Regions from separate parts of the Rhizobium sp. WSM4643 genome, predicted to be linked through region 4. Evidence: predicted binding sites of a transcription regulator. Region 4 holds the regulator's gene; each other region holds the start of a gene.
The links. The regulator LexA, encoded in region 4, represses DNA repair genes until DNA is damaged. The targets are predictions, from matches to a motif close to TGTTCNNNNTGTGTTCNG.

Region 1 (4,687 bases), 1.1 Mb from region 4:
GCTGGTTACCGAGCAGCCGGATGACGGCAGCGTCGACCTCCTCATCAGCCGCATGCAGGCGGCGAAGCTCGTCCCATTCGGCCGCGTTGCGGCTGAAATAGGCCTGCGCCCGCTCGGCGCGCTGACGCTTGACTTGCGACAGCCGCTCGCCATCGCGAAGGATGGTCGGATCGTTCTCGGAGACATGCTTGAGCAGGGCCCGCACCAGCATGGCCGCCTTGCCATCCTGCTTCAGACGGAAATAGGCCCAAGCGCCCTCCTGATATCGTTCGATCAGTTCGGCTTCGCCGAGCAGCTTCAGATGGCGGGAGATGCGCGGCTGGGACTGGCCGAGAATTTCGGTAAGATCGGTGACCGTCAGGTCGCCGCCGTCAAGAAGCGCCAGAAGACGCAGGCGCGTGGGCTCGCCGGCCGCCTTCAAGACGTCCACCAGCGCATCCAGTCCAAGCTTCAACGGTTCGCTCATCTCTAATCCAATCAAGACATAAAGATATCTTTATGTGATTTGAAAAGCAGTGGCAAGCAGCAATTCGCTCTCTCCACGAAATTGCCTGCTCAGATTGCGACAGAGCCCGACATCAAAAAGCCCCAGCGAATGAACTGAACCCCGAGGTTGGATGTCCAACTTTCGGGGTCAGTTCAGAACCGGGGCTCTCACAAACGAAAAATGGGTGAAATCAGCGTGTCAGACGCTTATGGGCCTGGCTGCCCGGGTTGAGGGCGTCGGGGCCGAGACGACGAACCTTGTCCTGTTCATAATCCTCGAAGTTGCCTTCGAACCATTCGACATGGCCGTCGCCTTCGAAAGCCAGAATATGCGTCGCCAGCCGGTCGAGGAACATGCGATCATGGCTGATGATGATGGCGCAGCCGGCGAAGTTTTCCAGCGCGTTTTCAAGGGCACCCAGCGTTTCCGTATCGAGGTCGTTGGTCGGTTCGTCGAGCAGCAGAACGTTGCCGCCGGCCTTCAGCATCTTGGCAAGGTGAACGCGGTTGCGCTGACCACCGGAGAGATTGCCGACCTTCTGCTGCTGATCGCCGCCCTTGAAGTTGAAGGCGCCGCAATAGGCGCGGGAGTTCATGTCGAACTTGCCGAGCTTGATGATTTCGGCGCCGCCGGAAATTTCCTCCCAGACCGTCTTGTCGGCCGCAAGGGTGTCACGGCTCTGGTCGACATAACCGAGATGCACGGTTTCGCCGATGCGGATCGAACCCCCATCCGGCTTTTCCTGGCCGGTGATCATCCTGAATAGCGTCGTCTTGCCGGCGCCATTCGGGCCGATGATACCGACGATGCCGCCGGGCGGCAGCTTGATCGACAGGTCGTTGATCAGGGTGCGGCCCTCGAAGCCCTTGGTGACGCCCTCCATCTCGATGACCACCTGGCCGAGGCGCTCGCTGACCGGGATGATGATCTGCGCGTCGCCGGGACGCTGCTTCTCGGCGGCATCCACCAACTGCTCGTAGGACTTGATACGGGCCTTGGACTTGGCCTGACGGGCCTTCGGGCTGGAAGCGATCCATTCCTGTTCGCGGCTGATCGCCTTCTGGCGCGATGCGTCTTCGCGGCTTTCCTGCAGCATGCGCTTGGCTTTCGCCTGCAGGTAGGCCGAATAGTTGCCCTCGTAAGGAATGCCACGGCCGCGGTCGAGTTCGAGGATCCATCCGGTGACGTTGTCCAGGAAGTAGCGATCGTGGGTAATCATCATCACGGCGCCCGGATAGTCGCGTAGATGTTTTTCGAGCCAGGCGATGGTTTCGGCGTCCAGGTGGTTGGTCGGTTCGTCGAGCAGCAGCAGGTCCGGCTGCGAAAGCAGCAGGCGGCAGAGCGCGACACGGCGTCGCTCACCACCCGAAAGGCTGGTGACATCGGCGTCGCGCGGCGGGCAGCGCAGCGCTTCCATCGCCATTTCGACCTGGCTTTCCAGATCCCAGAGGTTCTGGCTATCGATGACGTCCTGAAGCTTGGCGCCCTCTTCCGCCGTCTCGTCGGAATAGTTCATCATCAATTCATTGTAGCGATCGAGGACAGCCGTCTTCGAGGCAACGCCTTCCATGACGTTCTCGAACACCGTCTTGTTTGCATCGAGATGCGGCTCCTGCTCCAGATAGCCGACGGTCGCACCTTCGGCGAGCCAGGCTTCGCCGGTATACTCCTTGTCTTGGCCTGCGATGATGCGCAGCACGGTGGATTTACCCGCGCCGTTCGGACCAAGGATACCGATCTTGGCATCCGGGTAGAACGAAAGGTGGATATTCTCCAGGATCTTCTTGTTGCCATAGGCCTTGTTAAGGCCGGACATATGATAGATGAACTGACGTGCCATGCTGCGCTGCTCCGGGCGGGAAACTTCGATTGTGCCGCTATGTAGGCGAAACAGCGCCTGCGGGCAACGCCGAAACCCGGTTTACTCAGGATTTCCGGTCAAAAGCCCGCAGCGTCGACGACGCCCTCGTCGCAGCCGAACGACGTTTTTCCCGCACCCTGGATCAGATCGGCGAGGCCCGTACTTTTCGCCGATGCCGCCCCGGCGGCTTCCGAAAGCCCGATCGTCAGCTCGCTGATCAGCCTGACATTGCCGGCCCGTCGGCAGCTCATCTTGACGCGGTCGCCGGCGCCCGGCCCGAAACTCTTGTCGAAAGCCGCCTTGATCGCGTCGGCCTTGACCGGCTTGCCGATGTTGGCAGCGAAGAGATCGCGCACGGCCGACGCGTTCAGTGCGCCCACCAGATGCACGCCGACACCGAAATAGTCGTCGGCGCTCATCTTCGTGCAGGTGCCATGCTTCACCCATTCATGCCGTTCCAGGCCGGATTCCGTGCCGGGCATCGCCTTTGCCAGCGCCGTCTTCGTCTCGGCCGCAAGCGTGACCTCCGGCAGCTTGTTCCAGTCGCCATCCTTGTCGGCGGTCTTCTGCTCGGCGCTCACCCCGCAATAATCCTCCCGCATCGGCCAGAGCCCGTGCAACGAGAAGTTCGTCGCGTCGGGGCGCTCGCCGGTCTGGCTTGCGCATTCGGCCTTCTTCTGGTTCGTCTGGCAAAAGGCCGGCTGCCAGCTCGCCGCCAGAATGAAGCGGGTGCGCCCGCCAGCCTCCTGCGCCACGGCGGCGCCGGCAACAACCATCGACAAGGCAATCGTCAAGGTACGCAACTGCATGCTGCTCATTTCAACCCCCAAAAAAAGAACAATACAGGAACAAATAAGCACGAAGATCGAAAGGCCGCAACCCTGAATCGCAACAGGGCCGCAATTTATTGTCGGATAATCAAGCACCCATGTTGCAATTGCCCAGCGATCTGGTCTGTTGCCGCCGGGAGGATCCATATGTTTGCTGAAACGCAAAGGCTGGCCGTGCCTGGGGCGTCGCTGGCCTATCACCATGCCAAGGCCGAAGCTGCAGCTCGTGGCATCCTGTTGATATCGCACGGCTTGGCCGAACATTCGAAACGATACCGCTCCTTTGCCGAGGCGATGGCGGCGCGCGGCTATCACGTCTATGCCCATGATCACCGAGGCCACGGCGAGACGACGGCACCCGATGCGCCGATCGGTCGCTTTGCCTGGCGGGGTGGAGTCGAAAAGGTGGCCGGCGACGTCATCGCTATGCGCGGTTATGCGGCCTCCCGCCATCCCGGCCTGCCTGTGATCCTCTTCGGCCATTCGATGGGCGGCCTCATCGCCCTCAACGCTGCCGTCACGGCTCCGGCCGACTTCGACGCCGTCGCGATCTGGAATTCGAATTTCGCCGTCGGCCTTGCCGGCCGCGCCGCCCAGGCGATCCTGCTTGCCGAGCGCATGCTGAAGGGCTCCGACGTGCCGAGCGGCCTGCTGCCGAAGCTTACCTTCGGCACCTGGGGCAAATCCATTCCCGGCCGCCGCACCGAGTTCGACTGGCTGTCGCGTCTTCCCGATGAAGTCGACAAGTATGTCACCGATCCGCTCTGCGGCTTCGACGCCTCAGTCTCTCTCTGGCTCGATCTCTTCGAGCTGACCTTCCGCGCGCCGCAGAAAATCCACCTCGACCGGCTGCCGCGGGACATGCCGATCCATCTCGTCGGAGGCGGGGAGGATCCTGCGACGGAGCGTGGAAAAGCCCTGCTCTGGCTGTCAAACCATTTGAAAGGGCAAGGCTTCTCCCGTATCAGCACTGAGATATATCAGGACATGCGTCACGAAACACTAAATGAGATCGGCGCGGATGCGGCGATCGCAGCCTTCGCGGACTGGTGCGACAGGGCCGTCGCAGGATCCTGAGCGACCAATATCCTGACAGGGATTTCATCATGAACAGCACCTCCGCCCGCCCTGTTTCGTCCGCCTCCGACGTGACGATGGGGCTTGCGCTGATGTTTATCTCGGTGATGTTCTCGCCGATCATCGATATCTTCGCCAAGCTCGCCATCCTCACCGTCCCGTCCGCCGAAATCACCGCCGCCCGCTTCGCCGTGCAAGCGCTCTGCATGCTGCCAATCGTCGTGTGGCGGCGCAGCTTCGCCGATTTTTCCTGGCGCCAGAGCCTGTTCCACGCGATCCGCGGCGCGATCATCACGATCTCGATGATCTCCTTTGTCACTACGCTGAAATACATGGCGGTCGCTGACGCAATAGCGATCTTCTTCGTCGAACCGATCATGTTGACGATCCTCGGCGGTATCTTCCTGAAGGAGATGATCGGTTGGCGGCGTT
Region 2 (4,687 bases), 340 kb from region 4:
TTCGAGATCGGCATGTCGGAATACGACTCCTCTATCATCTTCATGCCGCTGGAGGAGGCGCAGCTCTATTTCAACGCCGAGGGGCTGGTGCAGTCGATCGAACTCTTCGTAGACAACCCCGACGATATAGACAATCTGAAGCCTAAGGTAGTGGAGGCGGCCGGCCGCCAGATCAACCTCACCGACTGGCGCCAGCGCAACCAGACTTTTTTCTCGGCGCTACAGGTCGAGCGTAACGTCATGTTCATGATCCTGACGCTGATCGTGCTCGTGGCCGCGCTGAATATCATCTCCGGCCTCATCATGCTGGTAAAGGACAAGGGCAGCGATATCGCCATTCTGCGCACCATGGGCGCCAGCGCCGGTGCGATCATGCGCATCTTCTTCATGACTGGAGCGGCGATCGGCATCGTTGGCACCATTGCCGGTGTGCTGCTCGGCGTTCTCGTCTGCGTCAACATCGAATCCGTCCGCCAGTTCTTCTCCTGGCTTTCAGGCACCGTGCTCTTCAATCCGCAGGTCTATTTCCTCAGCCAGCTGCCGGCCGAGATGGATCTCAGCGAAACGATCTCGATCGTCGTCATGGCGCTGACGCTCTCCTTCATTGCGACCATCTTCCCGGCCTGGCGTGCCTCCAGGCTCGATCCTGTGCAGGCCCTGCGCTACGAATAAGGAATGCCGCCTTCATGAAACGCAACGTCGTTCTCAAGCTTACCGGCGTCGAGCGCCATTATGGGCAGGGCGGTACGCTGCTCTCGATCCTGAAGGGCGCGGACTTTTCGATATCGAAGGGGGAGATTGTCGCTCTCGTCGCCCCTTCCGGTACCGGCAAGTCGACACTGCTGCATGTCGCCGGCCTGTTGGAGCATCCGGACGGCGGTGAAGTCAACATCAACGGCCATGCCTGTGACGGCTTGAGCGATGAGAAACGCACCGCAATCCGCCGCAGCGAAATCGGCTTCGTCTACCAGTTCCACCACTTGCTGCCGGAATTCTCGGCGCTCGAAAATATCATGATGCCGCAGCTGATCGCCGGGCTGTCCTGGAAGGAAGCCGGAGAGCGGGCCGGCCAGCTTCTCGATTATATGCGTATCGGCCATCGCGGCTCGCATCGCCCGGGCGAGCTTTCCGGCGGCGAGCAGCAGCGCGTTGCGATTGCCCGCGCCGTCGCCAATGCGCCGACCCTGCTTCTTGCCGACGAGCCGACCGGCAATCTCGACCCTGAAACGGCAAGCTACGTCTTCGACGCGCTGGAAGCGCTGGTGCGCCAGTCCGGCCTTGCGGCTCTCATCGCCACCCATAATCACGAGCTCGCCCGCCGCATGGATCGGCGCGTGACGATCTCCGACGGCAAGATCGTCGATTTCTGAGGCCCAGATCGATCAAGGGATGATCAGTCCGCCGCGATAGTCGAGCATATAGGCCTTCTGGCTGTCGACCATGATGCATTCGTGCCCGGCGAACCGCGCGTAGTCGCCTTCGCTGCGATCGATATAGCGGCCGAACGGATGGTCGAATTCCATTCCGCCGAGAAACCGGCCCTCTCGATACATCGCCGAAAGGGCCGCCTTGATCACCGTTCCGGCTGCTGCACCGTCGATGAGATCAGGCGCAATGACGCAGCCGAAATAATTCATCGCCCAGACGGGCTCGTCGGCAAACCATACCACTTCCTGTCCGGCGAAATCGGTGCCGCCGAAATAGCTGTCGAGATAGCGCCAGTTGCCGCGTTCGTATCCGATGTCCTGGGAGCTTGGCCGGCAGGGCGGGCGCGCCACGCCGCCGCCGACATAGGTTGCAGCCTTCGCCTCCACCACGAATGCGTTCAGCATCGCAATATCCAACATGCCATTCTCCTCTCCGCTAGATGCTGGCAAATACGCTGCGAAGTGTAAAGAACAAAAAGGGAACTATGGCCGGAATTAGACGGACGGCCGAGGAGGCTGGCCGTCTAGGCGCCGTGAGGATCCGGGACGGGCCGAGAAGGGGCAACCTGCTGGCCGTCACATTGGGCACTGGCTCGCAGCGATTCACAGGTGCACATCCCGGCATTTTTCCAACACAAGAAAGAAGGAAAAGATTCCTGTTGACAACAGAACATACATAGAACAAACTGAAAACATAACGAGTAAAGGAGAGCCCGATGACTGACATGATCCGTGATATCGCAGCATTCACCTCCATCGCAATGTTCGTTGCCAGCTTCTCGCTCATCGTCATGGCGTTCTAAAGTTTTCAGGGGATCGCATGGCAATCATGCGGTCCGGACGCGGGACTTCTTCTGGACATCATCGCCCTCTATGCCCGACAATGCGTCCGATTCATTCGGGTGATTGGGAAGGCATGTCATGGCGGATACGGCAAAGGGTTCAACGGGTGAGGCGACCGGCACGCCGGGCTTCATCCACCTGAGGGTCCATTCCGCCTATTCGCTTCTCGAGGGCGCCCTGCCGCTGAAGAAGATCCTCTACAAGGCGACCGGCGATAGCCAGCCGGCGATCGCGATTACCGACACCAACAATCTGTTCGTCGCCCTCGAATTCTCCCAGAAGGCGATGGAGGACGGCCTGCAGCCGATCATCGGCTGCCAGGTCTCGATCGACATGGGAGACGGGTTGGAAACCGAAAAGCGCGGCGGCCAGCAGGCTCTGGTCAAGCTGCCGTCGATCGTTCTTCTTGCCGCGACGGATGCCGGTTACGAACGGCTGGTCGATCTCGTCAGCCGGGCCTATCTCGGCGGCGAGAGCAACCAGGCTGTTCATATCAGCACCTCCTGGCTGGAGGAGGCAGGCACGGAAGGACTGATCGCATTGAGCGGCGCCTTGACCGGGCCGGTCGACGTGGCGATCAAGGAAGGCCATCCCGCCCAGGCGGAAGCCCGGCTGCTCACGCTGAAGCGTCTCTTCGGCGACAGGCTCTATGTCGAACTGCAGCGACACGGCACTTACGACAAGCGGCACGAGCAGAAGATTATCGGGCTCGCCTATGCCCACGACCTGCCGCTGGTTGCGACCAACGAGGCCTTCTTTCCGACACGCGACGATTACGACGCCCATGATGCGCTGATGGCGGTCGCGCACAACGCCATCGTCTCCGACGACAGCCGCTTTCGCCTGACGCCGGATCACTATCTGAAGAGCCGGGCCGAAATGGCCAAGCTCTTCGCCGACCTGCCGGAAGCGCTGGAAAATACCATCGAGATCGCCAGGCGCTGCTCCTTCGTGCTGAAGACCAGAAAGCCGATTCTGCCGCGCTTCACCGGTGCGACCAACGATGCCGAGGAGGCCGAACGCGCCGAGGCGAGCGAGCTGCGCCGCCAAGCGGTCGAAGGGCTGGACATGCGGCTTGCGACGCTCGGCATGTCGCCGGGTTACGAGGAAAAGGATTATCGCGAACGGCTGGATTTCGAACTCAGCGTCATCGAGCGCATGCGTTTTCCCGGCTACTTCCTGATCGTTGCCGACTTCATCAAATGGGCCAAGCAGCATGACATTCCGGTCGGCCCCGGCCGTGGTTCGGGCGCCGGTTCGCTGGTCGCCTATGCCTTGACGATCACCGACGTCGATCCCTTGCGTTTTTCGCTGCTCTTCGAGCGCTTCCTCAATCCGGAACGCGTCTCGATGCCGGACTTCGACATCGACTTCTGCCAGGACCGCCGCGAAGAGGTGATCCGCTACGTCCAGGCCAAATATGGCCGCGAGCAGGTGGCGCAGATCATCACCTTCGGTTCGCTGCAGGCACGCGCCGCCCTTCGCGACGTCGGCCGCGTGCTTGAGATGCCCTACGGCCAGGTCGACAAAATCTGCAAACTCGTGCCGAACAACCCCGCCAATCCGACGCCGCTGTCCAAGGCGATCGAGGAGGAGCCGAAGCTGCAGGAGGAGGCGGCGAAGGAACCTGTTGTCGCGCGGCTGCTCGACATCGCCCAGAAGATCGAGGGGCTTTACCGCCACGCCTCGACCCATGCCGCCGGCATCGTCATCGGCGACCGGCCGCTTTCCAAGCTGGTGCCGATGTATCGCGATCCGCGCTCCGATATGCCGGTTACTCAGTTCAACATGAAATGGGTCGAGCAGGCAGGCTTGGTCAAATTCGACTTCCTCGGCCTGAAGACCCTGACCGTGCTGAAGGTCGCGGTCGATTTCGTCGCCAAGCTCGGCATCAAGGTCGATCTCGCGGCCATTCCTCTCGACGATACCAAGACCTACGAGATGCTGTCGCGCGGCGAGACGGTCGGTGTGTTCCAGGTGGAAAGTGCCGGCATGCGCAAGGCGCTGATCGGCATGAAGCCGGACTGCATCGAGGACATCATCGCGCTGGTGGCGCTCTATCGTCCGGGCCCGATGGAGAACATCCCGACCTACAATGCCCGCAAGCACGGCGACGAAGAGCTGGAATCGATCCATCCGATGATCGACCACCTGCTCAAGGAAACGCAAGGGGTCATCGTCTACCAGGAACAGGTGATGCAGATCGCGCAGGTGCTGTCCGGCTATTCGCTGGGGGAGGCCGACCTTCTGCGCCGCGCCATGGGTAAGAAGATCAAGGCCGAGATGGACCAGCAGCGCGAGCGCTTCGTCGTTGGCGCCGTCAGGAATGGCGTATCGAAGCCGCAGGCCGACAATATCTTCGAACTGCTGGCGAAGTTCGCCAATTACGGCTTCAACAAATCGCATGCCGCCGCCTA
Region 3 (4,687 bases), 1.8 Mb from region 4:
TCGGGAAGAATGATGAGTGGCTTGATGGTCATGGCGTTCCCATAACCCATCTTTTCCGACTATGGAATTATCCGGCAGGCGGGGAATACGCTTTTTTGCATCCCCGCCTGGAATTTTGCCATATTGGCCTCAAGCAGCCCGTCGAGCAGCACCGGCGGAACGTCCCTCCGGCCGGGCGCGGAAGCGCCGCAGCAGCTCAATCAGGCTCTCCACCTCATCCTTGAGCCGGCGGGTTTCTGCCGAGGAGTGCTCGACCATGTCCGAATTCTGCTGGGTGATCACACCCATGTTGCGGACGGCGAGGCTGACCTCGTTGACGCCAGTCGCCTGATCGCGGGCGGCCGCGGCGATATCGGCGACGAAACGGTTGATGATATCGATGCGGCTGATCATATCGCTCAGCGCCTCACCGGTGCTGGAGACGATGCCGACGCCCTCGTTGACCTGGGTCGAGCTCTGCGAGATCAGGTTCTTGATCTCCTTGGCCGCTTCCGCGGTCCGCTGGGCGAGCTGGCGGACTTCCTGGGCGACAACGGCAAAACCCTTGCCGGCATCACCGGCGCGGGCCGCCTCGACACCAGCGTTCAGCGCCAGCAGGTTGGTCTGGAAGGCGATCTCATCGATGACGCCGATGATCTTGGAGATCCCGGTCGAGGATTTCTCGATGCCGGCCATCGCCGAGACAGCACTGGTGACGAGTTCACCGGAGTTCTTCGCCTTCTCTTGCGTCTCGCGCACCGCGGCCGAAGCCTTCTCGGCATTGGCGGCCGTCTGGCCGACGCTGACGGACAGCTGCTGCAGGGCGGCCGAGCTCTCCTCGACGCCTGCCGCCTGCTGGGCGGTTCGTAGCGCCAGATCGTTGGTCGCATTGGATATAACGTCGGCGCCGCTCATGATATGGCCCGAGGTCTCGCGTACGGAGGCGAAGGACTGCCTTAGCGCCCTGACGGCGCGGTTGTAATCCTCGGCCATCTGCCTGAAATTGCCCGGCAGGTCGGACGGCAGGGTGGCTTCAAGATCGCCTTTCGACAGCGCTTCCAGACCGCGGCGCAGTTGCTCCAGGGCGATCGCCTGGTCGGATTCGGCCTGGGCGCGCTCTTCTTCCAAGGCGCGACGCTTGGCTTCGAGCGTTTCCAGATAGACCGAGATGGAATAATCCATGTCGAGCATGCCTGATTTGATGACGGCCGACAGCTTCTCGGCCAATGCCTTGCCCTCTCGGCGCGCAAAGATCGACGGCCACTGCTTCTCCATGATGCCTTTGACGAGCTCGGACATGACGATGGCGTAACCGCCGATATACCAGCGCGGCTCCAGCCCGATGCGGGCGTGGGTGCGGCCGACTGCGGTCACGCCGTTGACATAGCTCTCATCGAACGCGCCGCCGGCAAGATTGGCCCAATGATCCTGCTGGCGCTTCTTGGCATGGCCGACGTGATTCTTATCGGCGAAGAAGCCGGCGACAGCAGGGGTCTTGGCGATCTTGGCGTAGAATTTGTCGAGGGCGCCGCCGATCAGCTCTGATATCACAGGGCGCAGATCCCGCATCGACTTGCGCGCCGCCTCATCCAGTTCGATGAAATCGAGGCGCTGCCTGAGGGCATTGTCGGTCTGCTGGGCGGTCATGGAGATCTCTGTACTTGGCGCGCGGCGCGGGAAGGAATTTCTGCGCCGCAGGTTTTGGCCAATATGGTTGAGCAATCGTTAAATCGGACGGCGATTTCTTCTCCCGGAGCGAGGAAGAACGATAGCGTGCGAGGATATTGCACGCCGTCCATTCCGTTCACGTTTTGATCTATATATCGCCGTTTCTTCTGTTATGCTTGCCGCATGACCATCCATTCCGAATCGCTCGCCCTTTCCCTTGCCTCGATCAGTCCGGCCATGCTGGCGCTTGCCGGCGGCGTTCTCGCCGCCCTCGCCCTGCTAGTGATCGTGCTTCTGCTGCGCGGCGCCAGCCTTCGCCGCGAGCAGGCGGAGGAAGCGAGCTTTCGTGCCGAGGAAAACGAAGCGCGGATGGCCGAGCTTTTGAAGATCCAGGCCGAGATGCAGGGCCGCATCGCGGCGATGACCGAGGTCTTCGGCGCGCGGCAGAGCGAACTCAACCAGACGATCAGCCAGCGCCTCGACGGCATGTCGCAGCGCATGAGCTCGACGATCACCGAGCAGACGAAATCGACGCATGAGAACCTGCAAAGGCTGCAGGAGCGGCTGGCGGTCATCGATGCCGCGCAGAACAATATCCAGACGCTCGCCAAGGATGTCGTCGGACTGCAGGCCATTCTGTCCAACAAGCAGACGCGCGGCGCCTTCGGCCAGTCCAGGATGGAAACGATTGTTGCCGACGGTCTGCCGATGGGCGCCTACGCCTTCCAGCAGACGCTGTCCAACGGTTCACGGCCGGACTGCACGATCCGCATGCCGAACGGCGCGCCGCCGCTGGTGATCGACGCGAAATTTCCGCTCGAAGCCTGGAACGCGATCCGCGACGCCGGCAGCCCCGAGGCAGGCAAGATCGCCGGCCAGCAGTTCCGCCGCGATATGGAAATCCATATCCGAGACATTTCCGAGAAATATCTGATCCAGGGGGAAACGCAGGATACGGCCTTTCTCTTCGTGCCATCCGAATCGATCTTCGCCGAGATCCACGAGCACTTCGAGCCGGTGGTGCAGAAGGCGCACCGCGCGCGTATCGTCATCGTCTCGCCGTCGCTGCTGATGTTGTCGATCCAGGTCATCCAGGCCGTGCTCAAGGATCAGCGCATGCGGGCGCAGGCGCATCTGATCCAGGGCGAGGTGGCAATCCTGATGGACGATCTCAGCCGCCTCGACGAGCGGGTGCGCAAGCTGCAAGGCCATTTCGCCATGGCGCAGAAGGATATCGACATGGTGGTCACGTCGGCCGACAAGCTGACCAAACGCGGCGCCAAGATCGAAGCGCTGGAATTTGAGGCGGGCGGCGGCGATGCACCCCCCGCCCGCGACGGCGAGGCCGCGGCCAAATCGGTAGAAAGCCGCACCGGTCTTCTGAAGCTCCGGGTGGTTGACGAGGAGTGATCGCTTCGGGCAGTGTCTCGCCCGCATGAAACAGTAGGAGCATGATGTCGGCCGAAAACCGATCACACTTTTCGGCATCATGCTCTAGAAGACGGGACACATTCATGATCACAGTTTTCGGGTCCATCAACATGGATCTCATCGCCACGACCGAGCGCCTGCCGAAGCCCGGTGAGACGGTGGCCGGCAACGGCTTTGCGACGGCCGCCGGCGGCAAGGGCGCCAACCAGGCGCTGGCAGCGCGGCGCGCCGGCCGCTACGTGCATATGGCCGGCGCCGTCGGCAAGGATGCTTTCGCTGCGGAGGCGCTGGCCCTGCTCGATGATGCAGGCACCGACCTTTCCCTCATCAACCATGTCGACGGTCCGACAGGCACGGCGCTGATCCTTGTCGGCGGCGACGGCGAGAACATGATTGCCGTCGTTCCCGGCGCCAATGGCCAGGTCACGCCTGCCGATGCCGAGACGGCGATCGGCCGCATGAACGAAGGCGATATCCTGATGCTGCAGCTCGAAGTGCCAGCTGCTGCCGTCGAACGTGCGCTGTCGGCCGCCCGCGCCAAGGGCGTCACCAGCATCCTCAACCTCGCGCCGCTGATCCCCGATGCGCCGCGTCTCGGCCGACTTGCCGATATCGTCATTGCCAACGAAACCGAGTTCGAGCGGCTTGCCGGACAGGAGGGCATGGACGCCCAAGCACGCGAGGCAGCCCTTGCGCGCCTGCATGCGGAGACGGGCCAGACGCTGATCGTGACGCTCGGTGCCGACGGGGTCATCGCCATCCGCGACGGGGCGATTTCACGAGCGCAGGGTCTCAAGATCGAACCTGTCGATACGGTCGGCGCCGGAGACACATTCTGCGGCTATTTCGCTGCCAGCCTCGACGAAGGCCTCGATTTTGTCTCGGCGCTGCGTCGTGCGGCGGTTGCCGGTTCGCTCGCATGCCTCAAGGCCGGGGCGCAACCTTCGATCCCCTTGAGCGAGGAAGTCGCTGACAGGATATAGGGGCGTCTCTTTGCGAAACCGCCGGCGAAACGCCCTGTAATTCAGGGCGTTCCGGCGGTTTTCCTTGTCTCGACCGATCGAGTTTCATTCAAATTTAAGAGATTTCCGGCGATGTTCCTCGTGGCCGCCGGTTCCCTGCGCTTTTGGAATCCAGCTGTCGACTGCATAATTCCTTAAATCGGAATCGATTTAAGGATGAAATTATGCAGCCATTCAAAGTGCTACAGCGTCCTTTGCGCGTCTCGAAAAGACGCACGGCGCTGTAGGCGGCTGCCCCATGATGGGGCGAGCCTTCGCTCCTGCGCCGGAGAATGCCCGTTCGGCGCATCCTTGCCCGAGGACCCCATGTTCATTTTTCGCATGAAATCGCTTGCCGCGAAACTCATCGTCATCACCGGCATCGCCATCGCGCTTGTTCTCATCGTTTCGAATTTTTTCCTCATCGGCCAGACCCGGGATCGCGTCCAGACGCTGACGATGGATCAGGCCAACCTCGAAGCGAAATCGATCGCCAATGAAATCGCCGCCAATGTCGGCGAACTCGCCAGCGCCGCTCGCACCATGTCGGGCGTCATCGGCCGCGGCCATGAAGGCAAGTCGCTCGACCGCAAGGGCATGATCAACGT
Region 4 (4,687 bases):
TCGATCTTGCCCGGCGACACCGGCGCTTTCGCCGCTGCTCTGGTGACGGACGAGCGGCGCGCCATCTCGAATGAGACGACGGAAGCGCTGCGCCAGTCCGGCTTGGCTCATATCGTCGCCATCTCCGGCCTCAACATGGCGCTGTCGGCCGGTATCTTCTTCGTTGGGTTCCGGATGTTGCTCAGCCTCTTTCCCGGCGTCGCTGAGGCCTATCCGACGAAGAAGATCGCTGCCGCCGGCGCGCTCATCGCCGTGACCGCCTATTTCCTGATCTCGGGCTTTGGGGTCTCTGCCGAACGCGCCTTCATCATGATGGCCATCATGTTGATTGCCGTCTTCTTCGACCGGCCGTCGATCAGCCTGCGCAATGTCGCGCTCTCCGCGCTCGTCATCATCGCCATTTCGCCGTCCGAGGTCTTGGGTCCGAGCTTCCAGATGTCCTTTGCCGCGACATTGGCGCTGGTCTCGGGCTATCAGCTGTGGAAGGACCGGCGCGTCCGCGAAAACGCCTTCTTCAAGCTGCCGATCATCAGGCCGGTCGTTACGGTTGCGGGTTTCTTCGGCGGCGTCTTCCTGACGTCGCTGATCGGCGGCTTTTCAACCGCGCTGTTTTCGATCGAGCATTTTCATCGCCTGACCGCCTATGGCCTGCCGGCAAACCTCGCGACGATGCCGATCATCTCCTTTATCGTCATGCCGGCCGGGCTGCTGGCGATGCTGCTCATGCCTTTCGGTCTGGATGTTTGGGCCTGGAAGGTCGTCGGATTCGGCCTCGATCTGGTGATCGCGGTCGCAAAGACGGTATCCGGCTGGGGCGGCAATATCGACGTTGGCCGCTTGCCCGGCTGGTATTTCGCGGTCGCCGTGGCAGGCTTTCTTCTGCTGACGCTGCTCCGGACGCGACTGCGCCATTCCGGCACATCGATCATCGCAGTCTCGACGCTCATCCTGTTGCTTCTACCGGTTCCCCGGCCGCCGGATCTGGTGATTTCGGAGGATGGCAATCTCGTCGCGGTCGTCGAGGCGGCAGCAATGGCGTCCAACCGTGAACGACCGCCGGATTTCATCTTCGACCAATGGCAGAGAGCGCTGGTCCTGCCGACGCATGATCCGCCGAAGATGCTGGATGGTCCTGCTATCCCGCCGGAGGGAGAAGACCGCCGCGTCAGGCTTTCCCGCGATCAGCAGAACGAGGCGAGGACCGCGATGCGAGCGGCCGCAGCGGCCGGCGACACAAACCGCTTTTCCTGCGTCAAGAAGGCCTGGTGCGCATCAAGGCTTGGCAATGGCCATGTCGTGGCCGTCATCGACAATGCCGCCTATCTCGGCCCGGCATGCGACGCCGCCGATATCGTCGTGACGTCGGTCCGCCTGCGCTTCAACAGCTGCCGCTCAGGTGCGACGCTCTTCACCGGTGAAACGCTGCGCAGGACCGGTTCCGTCGAGTTGCGTTTCACGGGCGCCGGCCTGGAGGTCGCAACCGCATTCGATGCATTGTCGCGGCCATGGATGCGCCATCGCGCCTATGACTGGCGCAGCAATAGTTTTACCGAGCCCGGTCTAGCCAAGGTCAGTGATAGCGGCGAATAAGACCGACGAGCTTGCCCTGAACCTTGACACGGTCCGGCCCGAAAATCCGGGTCTCGTAAGCCGGGTTGGCGGCTTCGAGCGCGATCGAGGCGCCCTTGCGGCGGAAGCGTTTGAGTGTCGCTTCCTCGTCGTCGACGAGAGCAACGACGATGTCGCCAGGACTTGCGGTGCTGCCGTTGCGGATGATCACGGTGTCACCGTCAAAGATGCCGGCATCGATCATCGAATCGCCCTTGACCTCCAGCGCATAATGTTCACCGGAACCGAGCATGTCGGCCGGAACGACGATGTCGTGGGTGTTGTTCTGGATCGCCGAGATCGGAACACCGGCGGCGATGCGGCCCATGACCGGCACGGAGACTGAGTTGCCGTTGTCGGCGACGGGTTTTGCAGGGGCAGGAGCGGCGACCGGCTGTGGCTTGCCGAGGCTGCCCTCGATGACGCTCGGCGAAAAGCCACGCCGCGGTTGGATGCTGGGGCTGTAGGCCTCCGGAAGCTTGATGACCTCGATCGCGCGGGCCCGGTTCGGTAGGCGGCGAATGAAGCCACGTTCCTCGAGCGCTGTAATCAAGCGATGAATCCCGGACTTCGAAGCGAGGTCCAGGGCATCCTTCATTTCGTCGAAAGATGGCGGAACGCCGGATTCCTTCATGCGCTCATGAATGAAAAGGAGAAGCTCCTGTTGTTTGCGCGTGAGCATCGACGTTGTGACCTCGTGATTGAAACAAATCCAGAACAGACACTATATGTTCCATATGTGTTCCGCAAGTAGCTAAATTTCCGTAAAACTTGGCACCAACTCGTCGAGATTCTTATTTTCATTCGCCGGATTGGACACATGTCTTGCATTGAGGGTGGCGCTGTCGCACATCTCTTGCCGATTTGAGGAGGGATATGATGAACACGCATTCCACCAAACCGTACCCGCTGGATCATGTCGTGCTGCCGGTCGTCGACATCGATCTGGCGCGCGAAAGGCTCGGCAAGCTCGGCTTCACCGTTGCCGCCGATGCGCGCCACCCCTTCGGGACGGAGAATGCCTGCGTCTTCTTTGCCGACAAGACCTATCTGGAGCCGCTCGGGATCGCGAGCGTCGAGGAGAGCGAGGCATCGGCGCGACGAGGCAATGTCTTCACCGCTCGCAACCGGGCTTTCCGCTTCCGTTGCGGCGCGGAGGGGCTTTCGGCGGTGGCCTTCGGCAGCAAGGATGCCGGCATCGATCATCAGGATTTCGTCGGCAACGGGTCGAGCGCCGGGGAGATGCTGCAGTTCACCCGGCCGATGACGATGCCGGACGGCTCCGAGACGATTGCCGGCTTCAAGCTGGCTTTTGCCGGCGACCTGCGCGCGCCTGATCTCTTGCTCTTCACCGTCGAGCGTATCAATCCGCTGCCGGCCGACCGCGCCGCGCTGGAGACGCATGCCAATGGCGTGACCGGCATAACGGAGATCGCGCTTTGCGCGCCGGAACCGGCCGCATTCGCTGCCTTCGTCGGCCTTGCAGCGGCGCAATCGGCAGTCGAGAAAACCGGTTTCGGCGTCAATGTCGCGGCGTCGAATGCGAAAATCGGTCTGATGACGCCAGAAGGGCTGGAGGCCTATTTCGACATCGCCGGCTCATCCGCAGATCGCGGCCTGCGCGGCCGGGCAATCCTCTTTGCTGTTGCCGATCTTGCCGTGACAGAAGCGCATTTGGCTGCTAACGGGGTGACATACACGCGCAAGAACAATCGCATTCTGGTGAAGCCCGCGCCCGGGCAGGGCACGCTCTTCGCCTTCGAGGAAACACGATGAGCACTGATACGAATTCCGACGTCAGGGTCGGCGAAGGCCAAGGCCAGGTCACCTTTTCCAATACCGGCCGCCTGTCGCTGATTGCCGGTCCCTGCCAGATGGAGAGCCGCGACCACGCCTTCATGGTTGCCGGCACGCTGAAGGAGCTTTGCGGAAGGCTCGGCATCGGCCTCGTCTACAAGAGTTCCTTCGACAAGGCGAACCGGACCTCGCTCTCGGCCGAACGCGGTATCGGGATCGAAAAGGGCATGGAGGTCTTTGCCGACCTCAAGAAGGAATTCGGCTTTCCCGTCCTGGCCGACGTTCATACCGCCGAACAATGCGCCGAGGTGGCAAAGATCGTCGACGTCCTGCAGATCCCGGCCTTCCTTTGCCGCCAGACCGACCTTCTTATTGCCGCGGCCAAGACCGGCCGCGTCGTCAACGTCAAGAAGGGCCAGTTCCTCGCTCCCTGGGATATGAAGAACGTCCTGAAGAAGCTCAATGCCAGTGGCAATCCGAACGTGCTGCTGTGCGAGCGCGGCGCCTCTTTCGGTTACAACACGCTGGTTTCCGACATGCGTTCGCTGCCGATCATGGCGGCGATGGGCGCCCCCGTTATCTTCGATGCGACCCATTCCGTGGCGCAGCCGGGCGGGCAGGGCGAATCCTCCGGCGGTCAGCGGGAATTCGTGGAAACGCTGGCGCGCGCAGCGGTGGCTACCGGTATCGCCGGCGTGTTCGTCGAAACCCACCAGGACCCCGACAATGCACCTTCCGACGGCCCCAACATGGTCTATCTCAAGGACATGCCGCGGCTGCTTGAAAAGCTACTCGCCTTCGATGCGGTCGCCAAGGCTTGACGTTCAACAGCCTGACATGATCGTGCTATAGGCGAGATCCGAACACGGTCCGAAGGGCTGGAAATTGCAGCATTGTAATTTGCACGCCTTCGACTAAGACAGGTTTCGAACCGACTTATCACCCACCGAGCAGGAAGAACCCATGACTGCAATCACCGATATCATCGCCCGCGAGATTCTCGATAGCCGTGGCAACCCCACCGTCGAAGTCGATGTCTATCTCGAAGATGGCAGCATGGGCCGCGCGGCCGTTCCCTCGGGTGCCTCGACGGGCGCGCATGAGGCGGTCGAACTGCGCGACGGCGGCAAGCGCTACCTGGGCAAGGGCGTCGAAAAGGCGGTCGAAGCCGCCAACACCGAGATCTTCGACGCGATCGGCGGCATCGACGCCGAAAACCAGATCCAGATCGACAACATCATGATCGAGCTGGACGGCACGCCGAACAAGTCGCGCCTGGGCG

Region 1: N1937_RS14550 (ribonuclease T2 family protein) is a predicted target of LexA. The motif match lies at 3,182-3,199, and genes of this name have one in related genera.
Region 2: N1937_RS07495 (DUF5680 domain-containing protein) is a predicted target of LexA. The motif match lies at 2,094-2,111, and genes of this name have one in related genera.
Region 3: N1937_RS00285 (DNA recombination protein RmuC) is a predicted target of LexA. The motif match lies at 1,781-1,798, and genes of this name have one in related genera.

What each region holds. Positions count from the first base shown of each region.
Region 1 covers NZ_CP104040.1:2,885,546-2,890,232, forward strand. The annotation lists gene N1937_RS14540 (ArsR/SmtB family transcription factor) at 1-466, opposite strand, end outside; gene ettA (energy-dependent translational throttle protein EttA) at 678-2,327, opposite strand; gene N1937_RS14550 (ribonuclease T2 family protein) at 2,426-3,166, opposite strand; gene N1937_RS14555 (alpha/beta fold hydrolase) at 3,326-4,255, shown strand; gene N1937_RS14560 (DMT family transporter) at 4,285-4,687, shown strand, end outside.
Region 2 covers NZ_CP104040.1:1,469,893-1,474,579, forward strand. The annotation lists gene N1937_RS07485 (lipoprotein-releasing ABC transporter permease subunit) at 1-672, shown strand, start outside; gene N1937_RS07490 (ABC transporter ATP-binding protein) at 687-1,370, shown strand; gene N1937_RS07495 (DUF5680 domain-containing protein) at 1,383-1,847, opposite strand; gene dnaE (DNA polymerase III subunit alpha) at 2,349-4,687, shown strand, end outside.
Region 3 covers NZ_CP104040.1:55,068-59,754, reverse strand. The annotation lists gene def (peptide deformylase) at 1-32, opposite strand, end outside; gene N1937_RS00290 (globin-coupled sensor protein) at 130-1,626, opposite strand; gene N1937_RS00285 (DNA recombination protein RmuC) at 1,831-3,057, shown strand; gene N1937_RS00280 (ribokinase) at 3,162-4,061, shown strand; gene N1937_RS00275 (methyl-accepting chemotaxis protein) at 4,407-4,687, shown strand, end outside.
Region 4 covers NZ_CP104040.1:1,808,715-1,813,401, forward strand. The annotation lists gene N1937_RS09220 (ComEC/Rec2 family competence protein) at 1-1,590, shown strand, start outside; gene lexA (transcriptional repressor LexA) at 1,571-2,290, opposite strand; gene N1937_RS09230 (VOC family protein) at 2,488-3,384, shown strand; gene kdsA (3-deoxy-8-phosphooctulonate synthase) at 3,381-4,226, shown strand; gene eno (phosphopyruvate hydratase) at 4,369-4,687, shown strand, end outside.